One region of the Paenibacillus sp. Y660 genome, then DNA from elsewhere that is predicted to be linked to it. Evidence: riboswitches for the same ligand, from Rfam matches in the RefSeq annotation. Region 1 holds a riboswitch; each other region holds the start of a gene.
What was found. Region 1 has a riboswitch for thiamine pyrophosphate ahead of AC2TDN_RS06310 (ABC transporter substrate-binding protein). Riboswitches for the same ligand answer to the same signal wherever they lie in the genome.

Region 2: linked by a shared signal. The riboswitch ahead of thiC (phosphomethylpyrimidine synthase ThiC) and the one ahead of AC2TDN_RS06310 (ABC transporter substrate-binding protein) in region 1 are both predicted to bind thiamine pyrophosphate.
Region 3: linked by a shared signal. The riboswitch ahead of thiD (bifunctional hydroxymethylpyrimidine kinase/phosphomethylpyrimidine kinase) and the one ahead of AC2TDN_RS06310 (ABC transporter substrate-binding protein) in region 1 are both predicted to bind thiamine pyrophosphate.

The regions. Positions count from the first base shown of each region.
Region 1 covers NZ_JBXBBJ010000003.1:274,969-283,713, forward strand. Annotated here, with positions in the region: gene AC2TDN_RS06280 (nucleotidyltransferase family protein) at 1-476, shown strand, start outside; gene AC2TDN_RS06285 (glucosaminidase domain-containing protein) at 531-1,310, opposite strand; gene AC2TDN_RS06290 (TatD family hydrolase) at 1,480-2,304, opposite strand; gene AC2TDN_RS06295 (ABC transporter ATP-binding protein) at 2,340-3,134, opposite strand; gene AC2TDN_RS06300 (ABC transporter permease) at 3,138-3,911, opposite strand; gene AC2TDN_RS06305 (thiamine-binding protein) at 3,901-4,203, opposite strand; gene AC2TDN_RS06310 (ABC transporter substrate-binding protein) at 4,279-5,325, opposite strand; TPP riboswitch at 5,497-5,609, opposite strand; gene AC2TDN_RS06315 (glycosyltransferase) at 5,682-7,298, opposite strand; gene AC2TDN_RS06320 (GerAB/ArcD/ProY family transporter) at 7,472-8,554, opposite strand; gene AC2TDN_RS06325 (Ger(x)C family spore germination protein) at 8,571-8,745, opposite strand, start outside.
Region 2 covers NZ_JBXBBJ010000007.1:17,842-26,586, reverse strand. Annotated here, with positions in the region: gene AC2TDN_RS10500 (thiazole synthase) at 1-69, opposite strand, end outside; gene thiE (thiamine phosphate synthase) at 77-943, opposite strand; gene AC2TDN_RS10490 (ThiF family adenylyltransferase) at 983-2,053, opposite strand; gene thiC (phosphomethylpyrimidine synthase ThiC) at 2,046-3,809, opposite strand; TPP riboswitch at 4,145-4,249, opposite strand; gene AC2TDN_RS10480 (glycosyltransferase family 4 protein) at 4,324-5,481, opposite strand; gene ytvI (sporulation integral membrane protein YtvI) at 5,566-6,597, opposite strand; gene yfkAB (radical SAM/CxCxxxxC motif protein YfkAB) at 6,679-7,818, opposite strand; gene AC2TDN_RS10465 (HD-GYP domain-containing protein) at 7,952-8,745, opposite strand, start outside.
Region 3 covers NZ_JBXBBJ010000036.1:24,376-30,783, forward strand. Annotated here, with positions in the region: gene queC (7-cyano-7-deazaguanine synthase QueC) at 1-547, shown strand, start outside; gene queD (6-carboxytetrahydropterin synthase QueD) at 547-999, shown strand; gene queE (7-carboxy-7-deazaguanine synthase QueE) at 986-1,717, shown strand; gene queF (preQ(1) synthase) at 1,742-2,239, shown strand; gene AC2TDN_RS24325 (serine hydrolase domain-containing protein) at 2,380-3,015, shown strand; gene thiD (bifunctional hydroxymethylpyrimidine kinase/phosphomethylpyrimidine kinase) at 3,066-3,884, opposite strand; TPP riboswitch at 3,981-4,083, opposite strand; gene AC2TDN_RS24335 (SLOG family protein) at 4,171-4,731, shown strand; gene AC2TDN_RS24340 (DUF2087 domain-containing protein) at 4,851-5,456, shown strand; gene AC2TDN_RS24345 (phosphotransferase) at 5,555-6,408, shown strand, end outside.

The DNA.
Region 1 (8,745 bases):
GGTTTATCCGTTCAAAAATTTGGGACATGCTTCATGGCTTTCAAGAACGAACTGCTACACCAGACGTGGATGTTATTTATTACGATGCCGGCAATCTGGATGAAGCCGAGGAGAAGAAGCTGGAGGAGAAGCTTAAGGGGCTGAAACCGGGCATTCCTTGGTCTGTCAAAAATGAAGCAAGAATGCATCTCATTGGTCAGGCGCCGCCTTACTCCTCTTCTGTTGATGCCATCTCCAAGTTTCCGGAGACGGCTACCGCGCTTGGCCTCACGCTGGATCGTGATCATCAAGTTGTGCTGACCGCCCCGTGCGGAATAGACGATGTCATCCAGATGCGAGTCAAGCCTACTCCTTTTTTTGCTAGCTCGGAGGAGAAAATGAAGCAGTACAAGTCCCGTATCGCGAACAAAAACTGGCAAAAGACATGGCCGAGGGTAACGATTGCCGAACCGGAGCGGTTTCATTCATTCGAATAGTCCGTACACAAAAAAAAGCTAACGGCTGCCCGTAAGCTTTTTTTTGTTCTCCGATCAATCTGAGGTCAGCAATATCTCCCGCGCTGCCGGGTCCCAGCTTACGGCTAATCCAAGCTCCGATGCCAATGCTCGTACCTGAACATAGCCCGTTCCTTCGGACAAAATGGATTCGAGCTCTTTGCCATTTACAGCCACATGTGTCCCTGTCCAACTAATCTTCGCACCTAACGCTTCGCCAAGCACCCTTGCAGGTACCCAAGTTACGCCATTAAGCAAGCAGCCATCGGCTATAACCTTCCCCTTGTATTCAACAGCAACATGCTCTGCATCCTTGAGTTGATCCGGTTTTGCCATCTGCTGAACGCTTAAAGCATCATATTTTTTCAAATTATACTGTATAATAATAGCTTTTAATTTAGCTGGATATGCGGGATCCGTTGCGTAGCCGCATGCATACAGCATATCTGCTTGCTGCTCAGGCGTTACAGCACGGCGAACGCGCTCATATCGCGGCGCTGCAAGCAGCAAATCCAAATCCTTATAAAAGTCATATACGCTGTCGTAGGCTCGAAATGCGGCTTTTGTTTTTATGCTGCGCCCATCCATAACCTCCCAAGTTCCTTTTACGACCGCTTTGCCATGCCAATAAGCATTCGTCTGGCCGCTGCCAACCTTAATCCCCCCTAAATTATTCCAAGAATGAATGACTCCTCCTGTTTCGAGGAGATTTTGCGCTAACCGCACGGATGGAAACATCGGCGATCCTTCTCTCCTTACCCGTATGACAGTCGGCGCCAATGTCGCGATAAATTGTTCCTTTGTGAGCTTTGCCATCGTTTGGCTCCCTTCTGCAGCCCTATGTGGCCTGTCTTATTACCCTATCCTTATTTGTATGCTGCGGGAGCGACACTCGCAATGGACAAAGCGGTACGATTGCCGCAAACAAAAGCAAAGACTGCCCTGTAGAATCATTCATTCTACATGGCAGCCTTCATTTAAGCAATTAGAGTCCATAAAAACGCCGCGTGTTCGCCAGCAAGATTGCCGAAGCCTGCTGAGCGGGCATCCGTTTAATATCTGCTATATGTCTCGCCGCATCGGCAGCCATGGCAGGGCGCGTCGGCTTGCCTGCATACGGCCCCTCGAATGGCCACGGTCCATCCGTCTCGACCATCAACTGCTCGATTGGATATTGCGCGACAAGTCGCTGAATCTCCTCCTCGTAAGCAACATCCGGCGTTATCGAAACCATATAGCCGCTGTCTGCCATCCGGCGAATAACATCCTCGCTGCCCTTGAACCAGTGAAAGTGCGCCCTGAGAACGCCATGCCTCTCCAATATGTCGCAAGCTTTGCCTGCATCCTCATATACTGCATGCAGCACAATCGGGCGATCGAGCTCACCGGCAAGTGCTGCGAAATGCTCAAGCAGCTCCAAATACGGCTTTTCGTCAAATGGCATTCCCGCTTGTGATGCTTCTAAACGCGTATAATACGGCAGTCCGACCTCTCCGATCGCAAACCGCTCTCCCGCTGCATGACGCAAGCGAATCCATGCGAACAGCTCGTCCAGCTCCGCTTCGGCTGGAAGCGGCTGCTCCGGATGAAAGCCATAAGCCGGATGAACCCGTCCGGCATGGCGCAAAGCGATTTCGCGGTTCAAGGCCGAGGATTGCAGATGCATGGAGACCGCAACCACCGCCTCAACGCCTTCAGCGAAGGCAGCAGCCAGCAGCGCCTCCCGCTCCTCCTCCGCATACAAATCCACGTGAAGATGTGCATCCATACATAAGCCAGCTGATGAAGCAGCCTTCAAGTCCGATTGCATTTCAAGGTGATCTGCCCTTAATGTTCTTGCCATCGTTAGCTCCCTTCCTTCGCGCCGACCTTAAGCAGCTCATAAATCTGCTGCTTCAATGTATTAAACCGTGGATCTGTCCATAAAGCCTCATGGCGCGGACGCTCGAACGGGATCTGGAATTCCTCCAGCACCACAGCAGGTGAAGCGGACAGCACGATAATCCGGTCTGACAGATACAAAGCTTCCTCGATGCTATGCGTAACGAGCAGCACCGATCTGCGATTTTGCTCCCAGATCGACATGAGCCACTGCTGCATTTGCTGACGCGTCAAGGCGTCCAATGCGCCAAACGGCTCATCCAGCAGCATCAGGCGCCGCGGCGCAAGCAAAGCCCGAAGGAAGGAAATGCGCTGCTGCATGCCGCCGGATAGGACATGGGGATAGGAATCCGCATATTCATGTAGATCGATTCGCTCAAGCCACTCTCTCGTTTTCTCCTTCGCGGTCTTGCGATCAACGCCAGAGATCGCAAGCGACAGCTCGATATTGCCCGCAACGGTTTGCCACGGCAGCAGTGATGATTGCTGCGGCATATAAGAGATATGTCCGCGTTCGCCTGTCGTCTGCTTGCCGTCGATCCAGATCTCGCCTTCCGATGGCCGCTCTAAGCCGCCAATGACTTGAAACAAGGTTGTTTTCCCGCTGCCTGAGGGCCCTACAATGGACACGAATTCTCCATCAGCAACGGAGAATGATAAGCCAGCCAGCACCTCTTTGCTGGAGGAGCCTCGGCCAAATTGCTTCCGAATGTTCTGCACCTGCAGTGTAGCGTGTAGATTCTCGCCTTTATTGCTCATTCGCTACCTCACCTCTTTCTTAGGGCGCCAACGAATGACAAGACGCTCCGCTAAGGTGATCAGCCCAAATAACGTCAAGCTGATTGCAACGATAATAATGACTGCCGCAAACACGCGATCAGGCATAAACCCTTTGAACGAAATGATCATGAATGCGCCGAGACCTTTGTTCGTGCCTATCCATTCGGCCACAACTGCGCTTAGCACGCTGTAGGAGGCCGCGATTTTTAATCCGGAAAATAAATGGACGATCGCATGCGGAAGCTCCAATCGCCAAAACAGCTGCCATTTGCGAATGCCGATCATCTGCAAATAATTGCGAAGCTGCGCATCGGTATTCATTAATCCGCTCAGCATCGCAACCGTTATCGGGAAGAAGCACACCATGATGACAAGCAGCACCTTTGGCAGCATTCCATAGCCTAGCAGCATCGTCAGAATGGGGGCAATCGCAATAATGGGTACGTTTTGCGACAAGACAAGCAAGGGGTACACCGCCGTACGTACGCCGGGAATTAAATGCAGCAAAGCGGCGAGCACGAAGCCCACCGCCGATCCTCCCACAAAGCCAAGCAGCATGATTCGCACTGTCGCTCCCGTATGTTCCATAAGCCTCGGCCATATTTCTATCGCTTCCTTTACGATTGAAATCGGCGACGGAATGAGCCATTCTTGAAATAATCCAAGCGAGGCTGCCGCCTGCCAGCAAACCAGCAGCGTGATAAGCACTGCGGCTGGAGGCCATATTTGGGGCCAGAGCGTTCTCTTATTGCCCATCTGGATATTTCTCAAGCAGCCTGCCCATCGAAGCGCCGCTTGCCGGATTGTAGTAAATTTTGATTTGTGAAATTACAGACGGGCAGCCCATCTCCGTCATCGCTTCGCTCATCGACTGCACGACGCTCAGCAGATGGCTAAGCTCGCCCTCCATCGTCGTTTCAAGCGGTGCTACGCGGTAAGGGACACCCGCTGCTTTGATGATCTCGATTGCTCGATCCACGTAAGGAATGACGCTCTCGCCGCCCGGCGTTGTCGGCAGTATTTGAATGCTTACCAATGCGTTTGCCATCTGAATTCCTTCTTTCTCATCGTTGTTGGCGAGAGGCGGCAGATGCTGCCGCCTCTCTAGATTTTCTTAAAATGCTTATTCCGGCAAAAATTCGTTCGTAAAGGCTTTGTCCGCTTCAAGCTCTTTCTCAAGCAGCTTGTGATCAAACATCCAGCTCGCGTAATTTTCCCATACGCTAAGCTTTTGCTCGCCCCAACGCGGCGCATCATCCTGATATTTCGGACTTAGCCACTTTTGGCTTGCGCGCACAAGCTCCGCGTTCAAATCAGGCTCGGCTTTAATCAAAATCTCTGCCGCGTCCTCCGGATTGTCAATTGCGTATTGGTAGCCTTTTGCTGCGGCAGCCGTGAACGCTTTGACCACCTCCGGCTTATCTTTAATCATCGTCTCGTTCGTCGCAAGAACTGGCGTATAATAATCCAGTTTGTCGCTGTAATCGGTCAAATAAACCATGTTGATCTTCTCGCCGCGAAGCTCCGCTTCCACGCCTGTCCATGCATAATAAATCCATGCAAAATCAATATCTTTCTTAACTGCCGTGAAGAAGTCGCTGTCGCCGATGCTGATCAGGTTTACTTTGCTGACATCCGCACCCTTCTCCTGCATAATGGATTGAATGACCGCTTCCTCGACAGGAGCGCCCCAGCCGCCGTAGGTTTTGCCTTCGAACTTCTCCGGCGAATCGATCCCCTTAGCAAGCGGAGATGCGAAGCCTGAGGTGTTATGCTGAATAACCGCTGCGATCGACACGAGCGGCACGCCCGCAATCCGCGCCATCGTGATCGACTCTTGATAGCTTACGCCGAACTGTACGCTGCCCGTCGCTACCATTTGATCAGCGCCGCTTTGGCCCGGCTGAATAATTTCAACATCAAGCCCCTGCTCTTTAAAAAAGCCTTTATCTCTAGCAACATAAAGCCCGGTATGATTCGTATTCGGCGTCCAGTCCAGTACGACCTGCACCTTCTCAAGCGGCTTGTCCGCTGCTCCCTCTTGCTCTTGCGGCTCCTTGCTCGCTTCCGGCGCGCTGTTGTTAGTGCCGCAGCCTGCAAGCGCCATGACGAACACAAGCATTGCAGCTACGATCCTCCACGACTGTTGCCCTTTTTTCTTCTGATTCATGATGTGTTAGTTCCCCTCTCACTGCTTCTATTTGTATAAGATGACGAGCCCGTATCCGTATCCGGTACAGCAGCACATACAAAAAAGCGTCCCCCTAATCCGGAGGACGCCATATAAATCGGCTGTGCAGCTGCTTGCAGCAAAACTTGATCGCTGTGATCGAGCTTGCTGAACAAACAGTGCTTCTGTCCCTACGCTGGCATTATCCAGATCAGGTTTAACGGGTCGGAATTGTACAGATAATTCCCTCTCAGCCGGCCTAACCAGCTCCCCGGAACATATTCGGTTCGTCAACACTACCAATTGTATAGCAAAACCCGATCATTATGCTAGTATTTTTTTGAAAATGATTATCATCAAGCCTGTTTGCCCTTTGACTCCCTGCATATGTCGAAGATATACATCGGCTCGACGCTCTTAAGCGCATGAAGCGGGATCCGCTCACTCGGCTTCCATGACAGCCTTAGCTCCTCGCCGCTATCCGGGGAGCCAATAGACTGTACGCCGGTGACTAATGACGTATCCGCTCCTAACGCGGAAACATCCTCTTCCTCTGCAATGTCTTCTGCTTCCTCGGCAGCCAGCGGCTCTGCTGCGGAAGCGACTCTGCCGAACACGAGCAGATAAGCGGCCGTAAGCTCATCCGCTATCGCTTCATTCGTCAATTGTCCAAGCAGCCTGATATAGCCAAGCTGCTCCTGCGGTTTATGCTCTGCGAGCGTCGCCTTCACGTATGCAAAGCCTGACTGGGCATACAGCTGCTTCACCTGCTGGAGCGTATACTGGATCGCCGCTTGTCGCTGCGCGAATACATTTGAAGGATCTAAGTATTGCCGGATATTTTCAAAATAATATCGATTCGCGAAGCCGCCGATGATCCAGCCTCCGGGCCGCAGCAGGCTGACTAATCGCTTCATCGACTGCGGCATGCCGTAAGCATGAGCATCTCCGATCAGGATGCCGTCCAGTCCTTCGGAAGGCAGCGCCCAATCCTTCGGCTCGTTCGAGCGGAACACCGTTATTCCTGATGCCTCGGCAACACTCGCCGCAAGCTCGCTCCGCTCGACACCGTACCATTTGGCTGCTGGAAAATGATTTTTTAGATGATGGATTGTCGCCCCGCAGCCGCAGCCAATTTCCATAATGGAGCTATTTTCGCGCTTGTATTCATAGGATTCTCGTTGTATAACCGTACTAAAATCCATTCTGATTTGCGTCGCATCATCTGGATCAAAGCCCCATTTAGCCCTAAACACGTTCGCATTGCCCCTGTAGGCTTGCAGCAACAGCTCCGGCTCGGAGCTAAAGGGAGCGCTGCCGTCGTTATGGTGAATAAATGTATCTCCGCACAGCAGAAGCTTGTAGCCTGCAAGCCGCAGTCTCAAGCAATAATCGTCATCCGCCAAGCTGCCCATGCCGAAGCTCTCGTCAAACGTTCCGACCCGCTCATACGCCTCCCGCTGCATAAGCAGGCAGAAGCCAGCCAGCTTCACGCGCTCCTCCCACTTCGTTTTGTCGGGAAACGCATGCAGCGCGGAAGCGAACAGCTCCATTTCCTCTATCGTCTTATATGCGGTCGGAATAGTCGACCAGTAGGATGCCGAATTCGTTGCGGGGCCAACCGCTCCAATCCGTTCATCGCTTAGCAAGCAGCGCTTTAATCCTTCAAGCCAGCCTGGCGTTGCGATCGTATCGTTATGAAGCAGCATGAGAAGCTCGCCCGAAGCGGCGGCAAGCCCCAGATTGCAGCCCTTGGCAAAACCTGCATTGAAACCGTTGTCGATTACGATGAGGTCGCTTTCGTTTTTTGCCCATTCCACCGTATTATCCATCGATCCATTATCTACAATAATCAGCTCATAGCAGCCACGCTGCGTATGCCGCCGAATGCTCTCCACGCATTGCTTCGTGTAATCAAGCTTATTGCAGGCAATAAGAATAATGCTTGTCATGCACCTATTGGCATCGCTCACGCGTATCCCCCTCAAGCAAGCGTAAACGGCTTACGCAGTCCTTCGGCGGCAAAAGCTCGTTCCGCGATGAAATATAAGCAGCTCATCTATGCTCATATTTCAAGCTGTACCCATAAAATATGTCGGCGCAGCCTTTTCGGTGAGGAGTAGAAGTGCCTAACAACTAACCGATGCTATGCCGCTGTTTTATACTTCTTTCGTATGCCTACGATAAGCATAAGCAGCGGCAGTATAATTTGAAATAGCGGAGCGACCTTCAGCGTAATGTCGAGACCGACCCAAATATGTACCGTGTTATTTCTCTCCACAAACGACGCTGCATAGATAAGCAGCCCGATCGGCATGACGCAATACCGATAGGCGATGCCTGTTACCGCGTTAAACGTGAATACCGACGCCATGTACAGCGCCGTCATTTTCACATAGAGCCCGATAAACAAAAGCAGCGTTACAATAACATCCAACCTCTCCAGAAAATTAGCCAGCGTGATCAATTGCACGACCTCAAGCAGCGGCAGCGCGGTAAGTGAAGCGATCTCCGGCCCAAGCACGCAAAGCGTGAGCACATTCATGAGAATAAGAAAAGCCGATACCCCGATGTAAGCCCAATAAGAGACGCGCCCGATCATTTTTTTCTCGCTGACATGCTTCCAGAACACGAAAAAAATGATCATTTGTCCAAAAGGAAAGGACAGCAGGTCGGGAAATGCCGCCTTCACAACAGGCATCGGCCCATGCTCCATGAGCGGAAGCAGATGCGTTATGTTCGGCAATCTGGCTATGAGCAAAAGTAAAATAATGAAAAAATAACTGAGCGCTGTAATGGGAAACAGCAGCTGTACGACTCGGACAAACACTTCAAGCCCCTTGCTTACGGTGTAAGCCGCAGCGCTCATAATGAACAGCATAATAATCCATTTTGGCGTGAAGGAAAGCAGTGCCATCATCGTAAGCTCGCCGACATCCCGCACGTTGCGCATCGATTCGTAGGCAAACCACAAAGCATGAAGAATGCCGACAAAGCCGCCGATCCATTTGCCAAAATGCATGATGTAAAGCTCGGCAAGCTCCGATTCAGGGGACCGCTTCTGTACGCGAATATACATGACAGTAAGCAGCAGGCCGGCAAACGCTGCCAGCGTCATTGCCATCCATGCGTCCTGCTTTGCCTTGATGCCGAGCTCGAACAAAGGCGTGCTTCCCAGCAAAAAAACGATGATCAAAATGGAAAGCTGATTTTTCCCGATCTGCTGCATACGGTCTCCTTTCCGACTATGAGCCTTCCTTTTCCTTTTCCTTTTCTTGCACCTTCTTCATACCGTTTCCGCTCATACCCGTCGATACGATCTTTACTTTTACCGCTATTTTCACTTCCGTGTTTGGAAACTGCTCCGTCCAGTTTTTTTCCGACTGCGACCATTGCTTCGGATATTTTTTGTGGATGACA
Region 2 (8,745 bases), on a different contig from region 1:
GAACAGAAAGCGCGACCGCAGCGTATAACCGCCAATAACTAGCGGATCATTCTCAATCCATTCACCCAACTTTGGCTCACCCCCCTCCGATAAAGTGTACAAGCTCTATAGAAGCGCCGCCTTGCAGCTCGGTTTCTGCCCAGAGCGCGCGCTGGACGATCACACCATTCAGCTCTATGACAAGCTTCTTGTTTTGCTGTCCCAGCTCAACTACCAGCTCCTCGACCGTTTTGGCGCTCGTCTGCTCCTTGCGTCCATTGATGATCAACGTCTTTTGCGCAAAATTATGTTCAGAAGCCAGCTCACAGCCAGCCGCATCCAGTCTCTCCAAGAAGGCGCGGCATACGCTTGCCGGAGCTGTATGGCCTACGATAGCGGAGACGGCACATATCCGCTTTGCTCCAGCAGCGAGCACGATATCCACATTGCCTAACGTAATGCCGCCAATCGCAACAAATGGGATCGTGATGTGCCGAGCTGCTTCTGTTACATAGCTAGTGGTGACAGCGGCGCGGCCTGGCTTCGTATTGGTTGGAAACACAGGTCCCACGCCAATATAATCAGCTCCGCTTTGCTCGGCCGCCAATGCCTGCTGCAAGCTATGCGTCGAAATGCCGATGATCCGATTCGGTCCGAGCAATGCTCTCGCCTCCGCAATAGGCATATCCTCTTGCCCTAGATGGACGCCGTCAGCATCCGTTTCCAGAACGATATCCGGGTAATCGTTGATAATGAAAGGAACATTATATTTTCGCGTTAATTGACGCAGCGCCTTGGCCTGCTCCAGCACTTCTTCCCTTGTTCCCGTCTTATTGCGAAGCTGTATGATCTGCGCACCGCCAATCAATGCCTGCTCCATGACATCTGCGACGAATTTTCCGGGATGATTGCTTTCCGCCGTAATGGCGTATAGCCGAAAATCGCGCCATTTTGGTCTACTCATTAATCATGCACGCCTCTCTATCGTCAGAATCATTTCTTTTTATATCAAATAAGCTTTGCAAAGCCTAATGGCATGCTCAGCATCCGCCGTTCCTTGCACGAGCACCCGTCCATCCGGAAAGAGAATGAGCTGTTCGCCGCATGGGAGCACTGCCTTTACTAAATAGCGATTAACCGTCAGCTTACAGCCCTGCACCCCTAACGACTTCTCTAATGCAGCCAGTTGGAGCGGCTTGCCTAATGTCACCTGTACCGTGTCTCTCCCGCATAGCACGGTAGAGCTGATGACAACCTCATCTTGTATGTCCTTTTCCAACATTGGCTTAGCAGCCCTTGCCGACCCTTCTTCATTGCCGCAATATGGACAGCAGGCGCTTCCGGCTGGCAGCAGCGATTCCCGGAGCCGGAACGACCATAAATCGACGCTTAGCCAGGTTTGGCGTATGGCTCCTTGATTGCCGGTGAGCCATTTGATCGCTTCGGCCGCTTGCAATGAAGCTACAAATTCTACGGCTGGCGCCAGCACGCCAACCGTATCGCAGGTATCTGCCTCGTTTTCCGAATCCTCGGCGCCAATCAAGCAGCGCAAGCATGAGGTTGCACCCGGAATGAGCGTTGCCTGCATTCCTTGCGCTCCTGCTACGCCGCCATATACAAATGGAATGCGCTGCTTGAAGCATAGTTCGCTAAGCAGAAGCCTTGTCGCAGCATTGTCTGTTCCATCAAGCACAAGATGGACGCCGCTTGCCAGCACAGCTGCATTCGCTGCGTTCACATCCGCCACAGTGGCAACGAGGCTCACGCTGCTGTTGATTTGCCGCAGCTTATTGGCTGCGGCAACTGCCTTGGGCATAACCGCAAGAGCGTCCGCTTCATCGAACAGCATTTGCCGCTGCAGATTGCTGGGCTCGACGAAATCCCGATCGACCAGTCTAACCTCGCCTACCCCCGCCCGAACCATATGCTGCGCAAGCGACGCGCCAAGCGCGCCGACGCCGACAATGAGAACCGACGACTTGGCCAGCTTGCGCTGACCATCCTCGCCGATTGCCGCAAATCTGGTTTGCCTCGAATATCGGTCGAAAAAAACCGGCTCGGTACCATTAGCCATAAATCATGCTCCCTGCCGCCTTGAACGCTTCCGACTTCTCCTTCATTCCCGCTTCAATCGCTTCAGTCGTTTCCATCCCGTTTTGCGCGGCGTACTCCCTAATGTCCTGAGTAATTCTCATGCTGCAAAATTTAGGGCCGCACATCGAACAGAAATGAGCGGATTTGGCCGCATCCGCCGAAAGCGTCTCGTCGTGGTACGCCATCGCGCGCTCGGGGTCAAGCGAGAGATGGAACTGATCACGCCAGCGAAATTCGAACCGCGCCTTGGACAAGGCGTCGTCGCGCAGCTTTGCTCTCGGATGCCCCTTCGCCAGATCGGCTGCGTGAGCCGCGATTTTATACGTAATAACGCCTTCCTTCACATCCTCTTTATTCGGAAGCCCCAGATGCTCCTTCGGCGTTACGTAGCACAGCATGGCTGTACCGAACCAGCCGATCATTGCAGCTCCGATTGCTGACGTAATATGGTCATAACCAGGTGCAATATCGGTCGTTAGCGGGCCTAGCGTATAGAAAGGCGCTTCATCGCAAACCTCTAACTGGCGATCCATATTTTCTTTGATCAGATGCATCGGCACATGGCCGGGACCTTCGATCATCACCTGCACGTCATGCTTCCAAGCGATTTTCGTCAGCTCGCCCAGCGTATCCAGCTCGGCAAATTGCGCGGCATCATTTGCGTCGGCGATCGAACCTGGTCTGAGCCCATCCCCGAGCGAGAATGACACGTCATAGGCTTTCATAATTTCGCAAATCTCTTCAAAATGCGTATACAGGAAGTTTTCCTTATGGTGTGCGAGACACCAAGCTGCCATAATCGACCCGCCCCGCGAGACGATGCCTGTAACGCGCTTAGCGGTGAGCGGAATGTAACGCAGCAGCACGCCTGCATGAATCGTAAAATAATCGACGCCCTGCTCCGCTTGCTCGATTAGCGTATCGCGAAATACTTCCCAGCTAAGATCCTCCGCTTTGCCGTTTACTTTCTCCAGCGCTTGATAGATCGGCACCGTTCCAACCGGAACCGGCGAATTGCGGACGATCCATTCCCGCGTCGTATGTATGTTTTTGCCCGTAGACAAATCCATAATCGTATCGGCTCCCCAGCGGGTTGCCCATGTCATCTTCTCCACTTCCTCCTCAATCGAGGAAGCAACCGCGGAATTGCCGATATTCGCATTGATCTTCACGTGAAAATGCCGTCCAATGATCATCGGCTCGCTCTCCGGATGATTGATGTTCGCCGGGATGATGGCGCGCCCTGCTGCGATCTCGCTGCGAACAAACTCTGCGTCCATTCCCTCGCGAATTGCGATATATTCCATCTCCGAAGTAATGATGCCCTTGCGGGCGTAATGCAGCTGCGTAACATTCTGACCGGCTTTCGCACGCAGCGGCTGTCTCACTAGGCCGGGAAACCGCTCTGCCCCCCGCTGTTTTTCCTTATCCTCCGTCAAGAATCCGTTGTCCTCCGGCTTTATTTCACGACCGTCATAATGCTCCACGTCGCCGCGCTCGTGAATCCATTCGCTGCGAAAGGTCGGCAAGCCGCGCCTTACATCTGTTTCTAAGCTCTCATCGGTATAAGGGCCGCTTGCATCGTAGACGCGTAACGGCTCGTTCGGCAGCTCCTCGCCATTTCTGCCTGAGCTTGCCTCCAAAGCAATTTCTCTCATCGGCACGCGGATGCTCTCTCTCGAGCCGGTGACATACACTTTACGGCTGCCCGGAAGGGGCGTTGTCATAATCGCCATAACAAAAAACCTCCTAATGGAATATGCAGAATTCCTCCTGGAGGCATACGCGAGCATATAAGAAAGTTTAACGCACCGCTAACCCACCCACGTATAATCGCTACGTGCACGGCATTCGCTGGAGCGTGAATGAACCAGCTGCACGCTCGCTCAGCGAGACTTGGCGCAGCCCGTTCAACATCAAAAAAACCGCTCCAGCGAGGGAGCGGTCGAAGTGTGTCGTCATGCGCGCAACATCAAACGAAGATTTCCTCCGGCTTGATGCAGCTTTGAAAGTCATTCCTTCCAGCTGGCGTTCCAGCTGGATTCGGCAGAGCTTTCACGCGCAGTTGCATAAACGCACAATCCCACTTTCCTACGCTGGCATAACCCAGATCAGGTTCAAAGGGACCAAAGCATTATGCTTTATCTCAGCCATGACGGCGCCCCTAGTGGATATCCTTGTTAGACTATAACGTTATGCGAAGAAGGGTGTCAACCCTATATTTAACATCCACATGCAAAATAGGACCAACTACATGCCGCTTTCCTTCATCAGCTTCACCCAGCGATCTGCCGTGTGCCGCCATGTGAAGGTCTGCTCGACTCGCTCTCTGCTGCGCTTGCCCAGCTTCTGCCGCAGCTGCTTATCCCGCAGCAGCAGATGCAGCTTTTCCCTCAGCTCCGTTTCAACGCGCGCTTGATTGACCAGATAGCCGGTCTCGCCGCTTCGGATAATCTCCTTCATTCCGCCGGCACGCGTAGCTATGACTGGAACGCCGCAGGACATCGCCTCCACATTGACGAGCCCGAATGCTTCCCTCTGCCCGGATGGAACGACCGCTACATCCGCTACCAGCATCCAGCCCGGCACCTCGGTATGCGGCACATAAGGCACGAACCGAACATGGCCTGGACATTTGCGCCCGAGTCTTTCAAGCATCCGCGCATACGCAGTTTTGCGATGCGAGCCATAAAACGGACTGCCGACGATGACGACAACAAGCTCGGGATGGCTCTTCACAAGCTGCGGGACAATTTTCAGCAAATGGTGTACGCCTTTAAGCGGAATGAGCCTTCCCATAAACAGCACCACTTTTTTACCGGTCAGACCTCTTTTTTTGCGCAAGCTCTCCCTTTTTGCAGCGCCTTCAGCGGAATACTGTGATGGAAAGCGTACCGTATCGACCCCTGGGTAAATGACTCGCATCTTAGATGAGACCTCGGGCACTTTGGACACGACGATTCGCCTAATAAACTCGCTATTCACAATGATTTTATCAGCAGCCTGCAAGCATTGGTGCAGCTTGGCAGGTGAGATATGATTCGGGGAAATAAAAGTGGAGGAATGCAAATAAAGCCAGACTCGTTTGCCTGGATTCATTTGCTTCATGGTCAGCACATATTGCGGACGGTTCTCCACGTCAATGACATGAGGAGAAAACCGCTGCACCGCGCGCCCAACATCATGAATATATCGCTGCTTGCTGCCGGCTGGAAACCGTTCACAAACAACACCTTTAAAATGTCCCTGACGGGGCAGCTTTTTGCTTAATTTTCCATAAATACGCGGCTCTGCATAAGGCATCAGCAATGGGGCGAATTTCTCAACCACCCGCTCAACCGAGCTGCTTCCTTGTGACGGAATTGGAAACGAGCCTGGGGTGACAATCGCTACTTTAATTGGTGCCATCTCTTCGGATGCCTCCTACATGATCTGCTTATTTTGCAGTATCATACGCTCCTAGAAATGTTTTTGACACGGCCCCTACACAGCCTAAAGCTTGAACTTCATTTGGAATAATCCTGCCTTGCGTGCCGCCATGTATATAATAACGACTAAGGGTCCAATAAATACGCCGATTACGCCAACCAGCTTGAAGCCCACATATAAGCTGATGAGCGCGGACAACGCCCCGATTCCGACGGAATCGCTAAGAATTTTCGGCTCCACGATGCGGCGGAACACTGTAATAACGAGGAAGAGCACGATAAGCCCGACACCCACATACATATTGCCTGTAAGCAACAAATAACTTCCCCAAGGGACAAGCACTGAGCCTGTTCCAAGAATCGGCATAATATCAACGATGATGATAAGCAATGCGATCGCCAGCGGATACTTCACATTAAGCACCAGCAAGCCGAGCAACGAAATAATGTATGTAAGAGCACTCAAAATAAACTGCGAGCGCAGAAAGCCGAAAATCGACTTTTTGAGATTGTTAAGCAAATCATTTACTTGCGGCTGCGACTTCTCTTCAAACAATGACAGGACGGTCTCCTTCATCGTATTCAGACTGAAGCTCATCATATATACCGCCACCAAGAAAACGATAAAGAAGATAAACATGCCAGGAATGCTGGAAGCGAACGCAATAACGGAATTAGACAAGGTGCCTACCATTTTGGTCAGCGTGCTCGTTAATCCCATTAGCCAGTTTTCCAGCGTTTCAATCGCATCGGGCGGAAAATTTTGATATAGCGATTGCACCTGCACCATAAGATCGTCAACCATTTCATTCGCATTTTCAAAATAGTTCGGCACTTTTTTGAAGAAAGCGATAAGCTCAGCTACAACTTTGACGCCAAGCAGCGCGATTAAGCCTATGAGAATAATTGTGAACAAGCTGCTTGATATCGTAGCCGCCACTAGCCGATTCATTCGAAACTTATTCATAAACATCTGATTAAGCGGCTCTAGAAAAATAGCTACAACAAGCGCGAGCAAGAACGGCGCTCCAACTGTAAAAAACAAGTAGAGCAGCAGCAATCCTAACCCGATAAATATGATTGTCTTGATCGACAACAGCTTCTCCTCCTCTCTCTTATTCTATATGTGTATTAATTCTCTATTAAGCCTAGCCTGAATAAATGGCTCTCCTGCACGCTAGTCGATTACCGCGCCGCGCTCATGGAAATCAACAGCCTTATAGTACATATCCTTAACGAGTAAATTCGGTCCGCAGCATGCTGCAGCGGGACAATGGCAATTCACGCTTTGGGCAAGTGAATGACCGAGCCATTTATCGAATAAATCCTCCAGCTTCGAGGTGCCAATGTTGCCAAAAGCAGGAACGTCGGAGAAATCTGTTACGAATACATCGCCTGAAAACAAATTGACGTTTAACCGATTGCGGCCGTCCGGATCGTTGCGAATCGTCACATTCGGCTCTTCCGTTAATCTTCTCAGCAGCTTGCGCTCGAGAGGGTTGTCGCTGCATTGGTAGAATGGCAGCGTTCCGAACAGCATCCAGATCGATTTGTCTCTCGCCTTCAGCAGCCTATCGATAGCCTCCAGCATTTGCCCGCGAGTAAGCACCGGCAAATCCTTCGCGAAGGAGCTTGGATACATCGGATGAACCTCATGCCGCTGACAGCCCATTTCCACGATCAGCTTATGGATTTCGTCGATTTTGTCATATGTTCTGTAATTGATCATCGATTCCGCAGAAACGAGTACGCCGGTCTCGCTGAGACGACGCGTATTGTCGATCATTCTTGCGTAAAGCTTGGTTGCTGCCTCTAGCGATACGTGATGCCCTGCTTTAGCAAATCCGATTTGGTGAAAATCTTCCGGAGACGTATAGTTAAATGAAATGTGCATAACGTCGAGATAAGGGGCAAGCTGCTCATAACGGCTATAAGGAAGCGTTACATTCGAGTTGATTTGAGAGCGAATGCCGCGGCTTCGGGCATATTGAAGCAGCGGTACCATATAGTCGCGTACCGTTCGATCAGAGAAGGAGGGCTCACCGCCTGTAATGCTGATCGTCTCTAAATGCTCCACTTCGTCCAGTCGGTCCAGCATCTGCTTAAGCGGCAGCTTGGCGGGTTCGGACATTACGAGTGTATCACCAACGGCGCAATGCTCGCACCGCATATTGCAGAGGTTCGAAACGGTCATTTCCACGCTTGTCAAACGATGTCTTCCATATTGCTGCAGCGAACGAATGGGATCCCACGGATCATTCATTGGCGATAATGCGGATAGCGGTCTACCCGTTTGTTGCAAATCTATTGTATTCATTTTCTTCAGCACCTGACTTATTATCTGGAATGAAACATTCTTGCTTTATTGTAATGCGAGGTTGCGAAGGAAGCAAATAAAACGAAGAAAAAGAAGAAAAAAGGAGCCCTCGGCTCCCCATGCTCAAAATCATTTAAATACCAGAGGCATGCTGTACATCAGTAGAGTCATCATTCACGCTTACGATCATCATCGTCAGCTGCTTCGACAAATCAACTTCATACGGGCTTGCAAGCTCTTCCCCAGCTTCATTATACAAAATGCGAACAATCGGCCTATGCGGATAAGAGTGATTAAGATCCGCGACAATACCCGATACGCCCGATTGCAGCTTAACCGTTATCCCGATTGGATAAATAGCGACCTTATCACGGAACAGCTGAACCATTTTTTGCTCATAGAGTGTTCCCGTTCCCGCGTACAACCGCTCAATCGCATCATGGGGAAGCATTGGCGAGCTATAGACCCGGTTTGTTGTCATCGCATCGTACGAATCAACAAGTCCGATCCACTTTGCATAATCATGAATCTCATTGCCCTTGATTCCGCGCGGATAACCGCTTCCGTCAATCCGCTCATGATGCTGGAAAGCACAGTGGGCTACCAGCAGCGGAAGGTTAGGCTCATCCTTCAATAGCTCGTAACCGATTTTGGCATGCTGCTTCATCGCCTCGAACTCCTCTTTCGAGAGGGATCCGGGCTTTCTTAGTACATCGATCGCAATTTGTGTTTTGCCGATATCATGCAGAAGCGCGCCCATGCCAAGCGTCGTAAGCTCATCCTTCGAGTATCCGTTCGACATGCCTAGCAGCGTCGTATAGACGCAAACATTCAAGGAATGCTGATACAAATAATGATCGACGGAGCTCATGTCCATCAGCATGATCATGGCGTCCTGGTGGCTAGATAGATCATCGATGATCATAC
Region 3 (6,408 bases), on a different contig from region 1:
GCATAAGCTTGAGCTGGATATCGCAGCGGAAATTGCCAAGGAGCTTAACATTAAGCATCATATTCTCGATATGTCGCTGCTTAATCAATTGGCGCCTAACGCGCTTACTAGAGATGACATTGCCATTGAGCAAAAAGAAGGGGAGCTTCCTACGACCTTTGTCGATGGACGGAATCTCTTATTTCTCACCTTCGCGGCAGTGCTGGCAAAGCAGCTTGGCGCGAAGCATATCGTAACCGGCGTGTGCGAAACGGATTTTAGCGGCTATCCGGATTGCCGGGACATATTCGTGAAATCGTTGAATGTAACGCTGAATTTGTCCATGGATTATCCTTTTGTCATCGATACGCCGCTCATGTGGCTGAATAAAGCCGAGACATGGGAGCTTGCCGAGACGCTCGGCGCGTTTGAATTCGTACGGGAGCGGACGCTCACCTGCTATAACGGCATTGTTGCTGAAGGCTGCGGCGAATGCCCGGCATGTGTGCTTCGAAGAAATGGACTTGACGAATATTTGGTCAAACGGAATCAGGGAGTGAAACAATAATGCTGCAGCAGATCTATCCAGCAGCCGTGCACCCTTATAGCTATGAGCTGAACAAGGATTTTCAGTTCGCAGCGGCCCATTTTGTACCAGCCGAGGAAGCCGGCAAATGCCGTCAGCTGCATGGGCATACGTATTTTGCCAACGTCACGGTAGCCGGTGATGAGCTTGATACGGCAGGCTTTCTAGTCAATTTCGCGATCATTAAGCAGCTTATTCATGATCGGTTCGATCATACGCTTCTCAATGACGATAAGGAATGTTTCAGCGACACGCAGCCGGAGCGTTTTCCCACGACTGAGGTTGTGGCGCGTACGATTTGCGAGATCGTTCAGCGCTATTTGGACGGTACGGTGAATCGTCCGCAGTGCGTTCAGGTTTATCTCCGTGAAACGCCGACAAGCTACTGTATTTACCGTCCTAAGAGAAAGGCGGATTCGAATGCAAGCAACTAAACGGATTCCCGTCTTGGAAGTATTCGGTCCAACTGTACAAGGCGAAGGCATGGTTATTGGCCGGAAGACGATGTTCGTTCGTACCGCAGGCTGCGACTACAGCTGCTCTTGGTGCGATTCCGCGTTTACTTGGGACGGAAGCGCGAAAGCAGATATTCGCATGCTGACAGCGAATGAAATTATAGAGGAATTAACGGCAATCGGCGGAAGCGCATTTGAGCATGTGACGATCTCAGGCGGCAATCCCGCGCTGCTGCCGCAGCTGGGCGTTTTTATTGAAGAGCTGCATGAGCGGGGAATTAGCGTTGCGTTGGAGACGCAGGGCAGCCGATGGCAGAATTGGTTTTGGACCATTGACGAGCTGACCTTGTCGCCTAAGCCGCCAAGCTCCGGCATGAAGACGGATTGGCAGGTGCTGGACGATATCGTATCCAAGCTGAACGAGCGGGCATCAAGCTTTTGCTTGAAGACGGTCGTCTTCGATGATGAGGATCTTGCATATGCGACCACCGTTCATTTGCGTTATCCGAAGGTTCCCTTTTATTTGCAAGCTGGAAATGGTCAGTTGCAGGAAACGGAGCCGCAGCGTATGCTTCCTTATTTGGTGGAGCGTTATGAATGGCTGATCGAGCGCGTGATGCCGAATGCGGATTTGAAGCGGGTTCATGTGCTGCCGCAGCTCCATACCTGGGTATGGGGCAATAAGAAGGGCGTTTAATAGAAAGGAAAGGCGGAGACGAGCATGGAAGGAAGAAGCAAGGAAGAGCTGAACGGCGTGACGCTGCTAGGCAATCAAGGAACGCAATATTTGTTTAACTATTCGCCGGAAATTTTAGAAGCATTCGATAATAAGCATCCGAACCGCGATTATTTCGTAAAGTTCAACTGTCCAGAATTTACAAGCCTTTGTCCCATGACGGGGCAGCCTGATTTTGCAACCATTTATATTTCCTATATTCCCGGCAGCAAAATGGTAGAGAGCAAGTCGCTCAAGCTGTATTTGTTCAGCTTCCGCAACCATGGCGATTTCCATGAGGATTGCATGAACATCATTATGAATGATTTGATTGCGCTCATGAACCCAAGATATATCGAGGTTTGGGGCAAATTCACGCCGCGCGGAGGCATATCCATCGACCCTTATTGCAACTGGGGCCAGCCTGGCACCAAATATGAGCAAATCGCGGAGCATCGCCTCATGAACCATGATCTTTATCCGGAGAAAGTGGACAATCGCTAGATTGAGCGTGCAATAACCCATTTCACCCGCCTAAAGTCTAGGCAGCGATCATACCTGAAGTCCATTCCTTTTCTTTTTCATTGACCTATACTGTTGAATAGAAAGGCCAATGAATATGTGAGGAAATGAGTGGAACGACTATGATCAGAAACGTGATATGTATGTCAGTGCTGCTTTGCACGATAGCAGCGGCACTTACGAGCTTTGGCATGGTACCCGAAAGAGTCCATGCTGCTGCGACAGAAGAACAAGCTGTGTATGCCGAATTAAATCGCTATATCGAGTCGGCGATGAAGAAGTACAACATTCCAGGCGCAGCGATTGGAGTCGTTAAGAAGGATTCCCCGCTGTACATAAAAGGCTACGGAACAGCGGATTCCAAGAACACACCGATTACGCCGCAAACGCCGTTTATTCTCGGATCGACAAGTAAGTCATTTACAGCGCTGGCTGTCATGCAGCTTGTAGATGAGGTAAAGGATGAGCTGGATGCGCCTGTGCAGCGATATTTGCCGGATTTCAGCATCTCTGATCCAAACGATTCAGCCATCAAGCTTCATTTTATTTCAATAGGACTCTTCCATTTGATTCTGCCTATTGCCTTGATCGTATTGCCAGGTCTACTCGATGCGTCTTGGAAGCTGATGTTTGCGTTTGTTCCAGGCATTACGCATCTTCTGTTTGTCTCATCGATTGTGCTGCTTGCAGTTGGCACGGCGAGATTGGTCTTGCTCTTCAGAAGCTTAAGCTTACAAACGCATACATTCGTTAATTAGGGTGAAAAAGCTAACGCCGTTTCCTTACCAGAAGCGGCGTTTTCTTTGTTCTAGATCTGTCTCGCGTCTTGCAGCCTGCGCCGATAGGCAAAATGATTCGTAGGCCCGTGGCCGCTGCCGAACCCAAGCTGATCCTCAATCGCAGCTTGAATAAAGGCTTTGGCTGTTCTAATCGCATCGGGAACTGTTTTTCCTTGCGCAATTTCAGCGGTAAGTGCTGCCGAGAATGTACACCCTGTACCATGAGTATGCCGAGTATCGATTCGTAGGCTCTCCAAATAATCGAAACGTTCACCATCATAAATGAGGTCGACGAGCTGTGAGCAGCCCGAGTCGTGGCCGCCTTTGATAACGACATAACGAGAGCCTTGCTGGAACAAGATTTTCGCTGCTTCCTCCCGTTCGCTGAGCGTGCGGATAGCCATCCGTGCAAGCAACTCTGCCTCCGGAATGTTTGGCGTCGTCACGAGCGCGAGCGGCAGCAAATGCTTGATGAGAGCTTGAATAGCTTCCTGCTGCAGCAGGGAAGAGCCGCCTTTGGCAACCATAACAGGATCAATGATCAAGTTCTGCCACTGATATTGCTTTATTTTTGCGGCTACAATTTCAATGATTTCGCTGCTGAACAGCATGCCCGTCTTGAGCGCGGCAGGTGTCAGATCCTCGCCAATCGAATCAAGCTGTCTTCTGACGGCAGCAGCCTCCATCGCATATACGCCTTGGACGCCGAGCGTGTTTTGGGCAGTAACCGCGGTAATGACTGACATGCCGTAGGCGCCAAGCTCTTGAAACGTTTTCAGATCAGCTTGAATGCCTGCGCCGCCGCCGCTATCCGAGCCTGCAATCGTTAACGCTTTATATACTTTCATCGACTCATCTCCCCGTAAACGAATAAAGACCCACTCATTTCCGAAAGGAAATGAGCGGGTCTAACGATCATACAAGGCTTGCGCGCGTGAATGAATGCTGTTTCTGCTCCACTTCCCTCCGCTGGAATGATCCAGATCAGGTTCAAAGGGTCCGGAGCATGCGCTCCATCTCAGCCGTTAGACTCCCCTAGTGAAATAAATTGGTCCATATTCAATTTGTATTTTTTCTACTATAGCATACACTGGAAAGATGTAAACCATAATTATCCGAAAAGGCGTTGAACTAATGAAAAATTTACTCGTTACGGGCTATCGCGCGCATGAGCTTAATATTTTTAGCCAGAAGCATGAAGGCATCGTTTATATTAAAAAAGCGTTGACGGGCAAGCTGGTGCCGCTCATAGAGGATGGTCTCGAATGGGTGATTACGCCAGGCCAGTACGGCGTTGACCTTTGGGCTTGCGAGGTCGTGATCGCGCTCAAGGAGATGTATCCTCATCTGCGGCTTTCGATTATTTCCGCATACGCTAATCCGGAAGAGAAGTGGAAGGACGATAAAAAGGAATTTTATCAGCAGGTGCTAAAAGGGGTCGATTATTACGCTTCCGTCAGCAATCAGCCATATAACGGGATTTGGCAATTTACGGCGCGGGACGAGCTGCTGTTTCGCAGAACGGACGGCATTTTGCTCGTTTACGACGAGGATGCAGGCGAAGGCAGTCCGAAGTTTTTTAAAGAACGGGCGCTGAAGAAGCAGCAGGCAGAAGGCTACGAATATATAAGCATTAGCTCGGAGGATATCCAAAGCATCGCGGATGATGACAATCTGTATTCCGAGCATTCATGATGGTTACAAAAAAATACGAAACTTATGATTTGACAAATCATAGGTTACCCGTTATTATCTGATTAGATAAATATCTAATTAGATAAATGTTAAATTTAAAACAAAGGGGGAATAAAAATATGCAGCTGGATAAGGTTGTGGCTTATCATAAGGCGCTGGCTGATGCGACGAGAATTAAGCTGTTGATCATGCTGGCAGAAGGCGAGCTTAACGGGCAAGAGCTTGCAGAGAAGCTAGGCGTTACGCCAGCAACGGTCACGCATCATGCGACTAAGCTGCGGGAGGCCAGCTTAATTAATGAGCGCAGAGAAAAGAATACGATTTATTTTTCGCTGAACCATTATTTTATTAAGAGCAACGCCAGCGCTGCGGAGCAGCTCATCTATCGGAATGCGGGAATGGAGAGGGGATTGGAGAGTATGGAGGAAAGCAGCAAGCGTCTAAAGGAATCGGTTATCCGCAATTTTTTTACGGCGGAGGGAAAGCTGAAGCATATTCCCGCCCAGCATAAGAAAAAACTGATCGCGCTTCAGCATATCGTATCGCACCTGACGAGAGGGCAAAAGTATACGGAAAAGGAAATAAACGCGTTTATTAAAGGCTTCCATGACGATTTCGCTACGATCCGGCGGGAATTTATTATGCATCAATTCATGTTTAGAGAAAACGATATTTACGAACTGAACCCGCAAGAAATGTGGGCGAAATGGGAGACATTAGCTTAAAGCTGGCGGAAAAATTAAATATACCTGTTTTGTGCCTGTAAAATTTGGAGCAATCGGGCTAAGATGAACGTATTCCATCCATTAAGGGAGCTGTTCGATTGTCTGATAGAGGTGAACTTGTTTCACAGGTGCTGATTACTGCGGAGAAGCTTGGGTTTACGGACATTGATCCCGTTATTTTAAGTGAAGGCGGAAATTTGATCATTCATTTGGCTCCTCATGCGATTACTGTTCGAGTGGCTGTTGTTCTTTCTGAGAAAAACGCAGAGCTTGCACATGATATTCTCGAGCGCGAGCTGCAGGTGGCCAATCATTTGCACCATAATGGCGTACCAGTACTGCTGCCGATTCCAAATGCAGGACCTCATCGTGTTGGGAGCAGGTGGGCGACATTTTGGCATTACGCGCCTCCTGCACCATTGGAGCCGCTTTCGCCAAGCGAGGCAGTTGAACTCGTTAATGCTCTTACCTTAGCGATGAGTGGCTTCACTGCGTGTACCATCCCTGTTCTCGGTGTATGGGAAAGGGCCTATGAGTCGGCTTCAAGGCTCATTGAACAGACAGATCCTCGTATCCAAGCTTTGCTGGCGATTTTTTGGGAGATAGACAACCAAATGCGAAGGCTTGAACCTGAAGCTCTGATGCCGGCTCATGGAGATGCGCATGCCCGAAACTTGCTCCCGAGTCCAGAAGGCTGGAAATGGATCGATTTTGAGGATGTATGCTACATGCCGGCTTATTGGGATCTAGCCTCTTATGTCAGTAATCTTGTCTTATTTGGCGGATTACAAGAGCCAACCTACGCATACATGATGAGCAGTACGGAAATCATTGCCGGCCAACCGTCGTTTTCGTTCGCCCTTACGGCAAGGACCCTTGCGGCTACTGTATCCAACCTGGATTTAGCTTTGGCAGGAGATGGGGATTTGGCATTTGCATTCAAGCAGCTGGA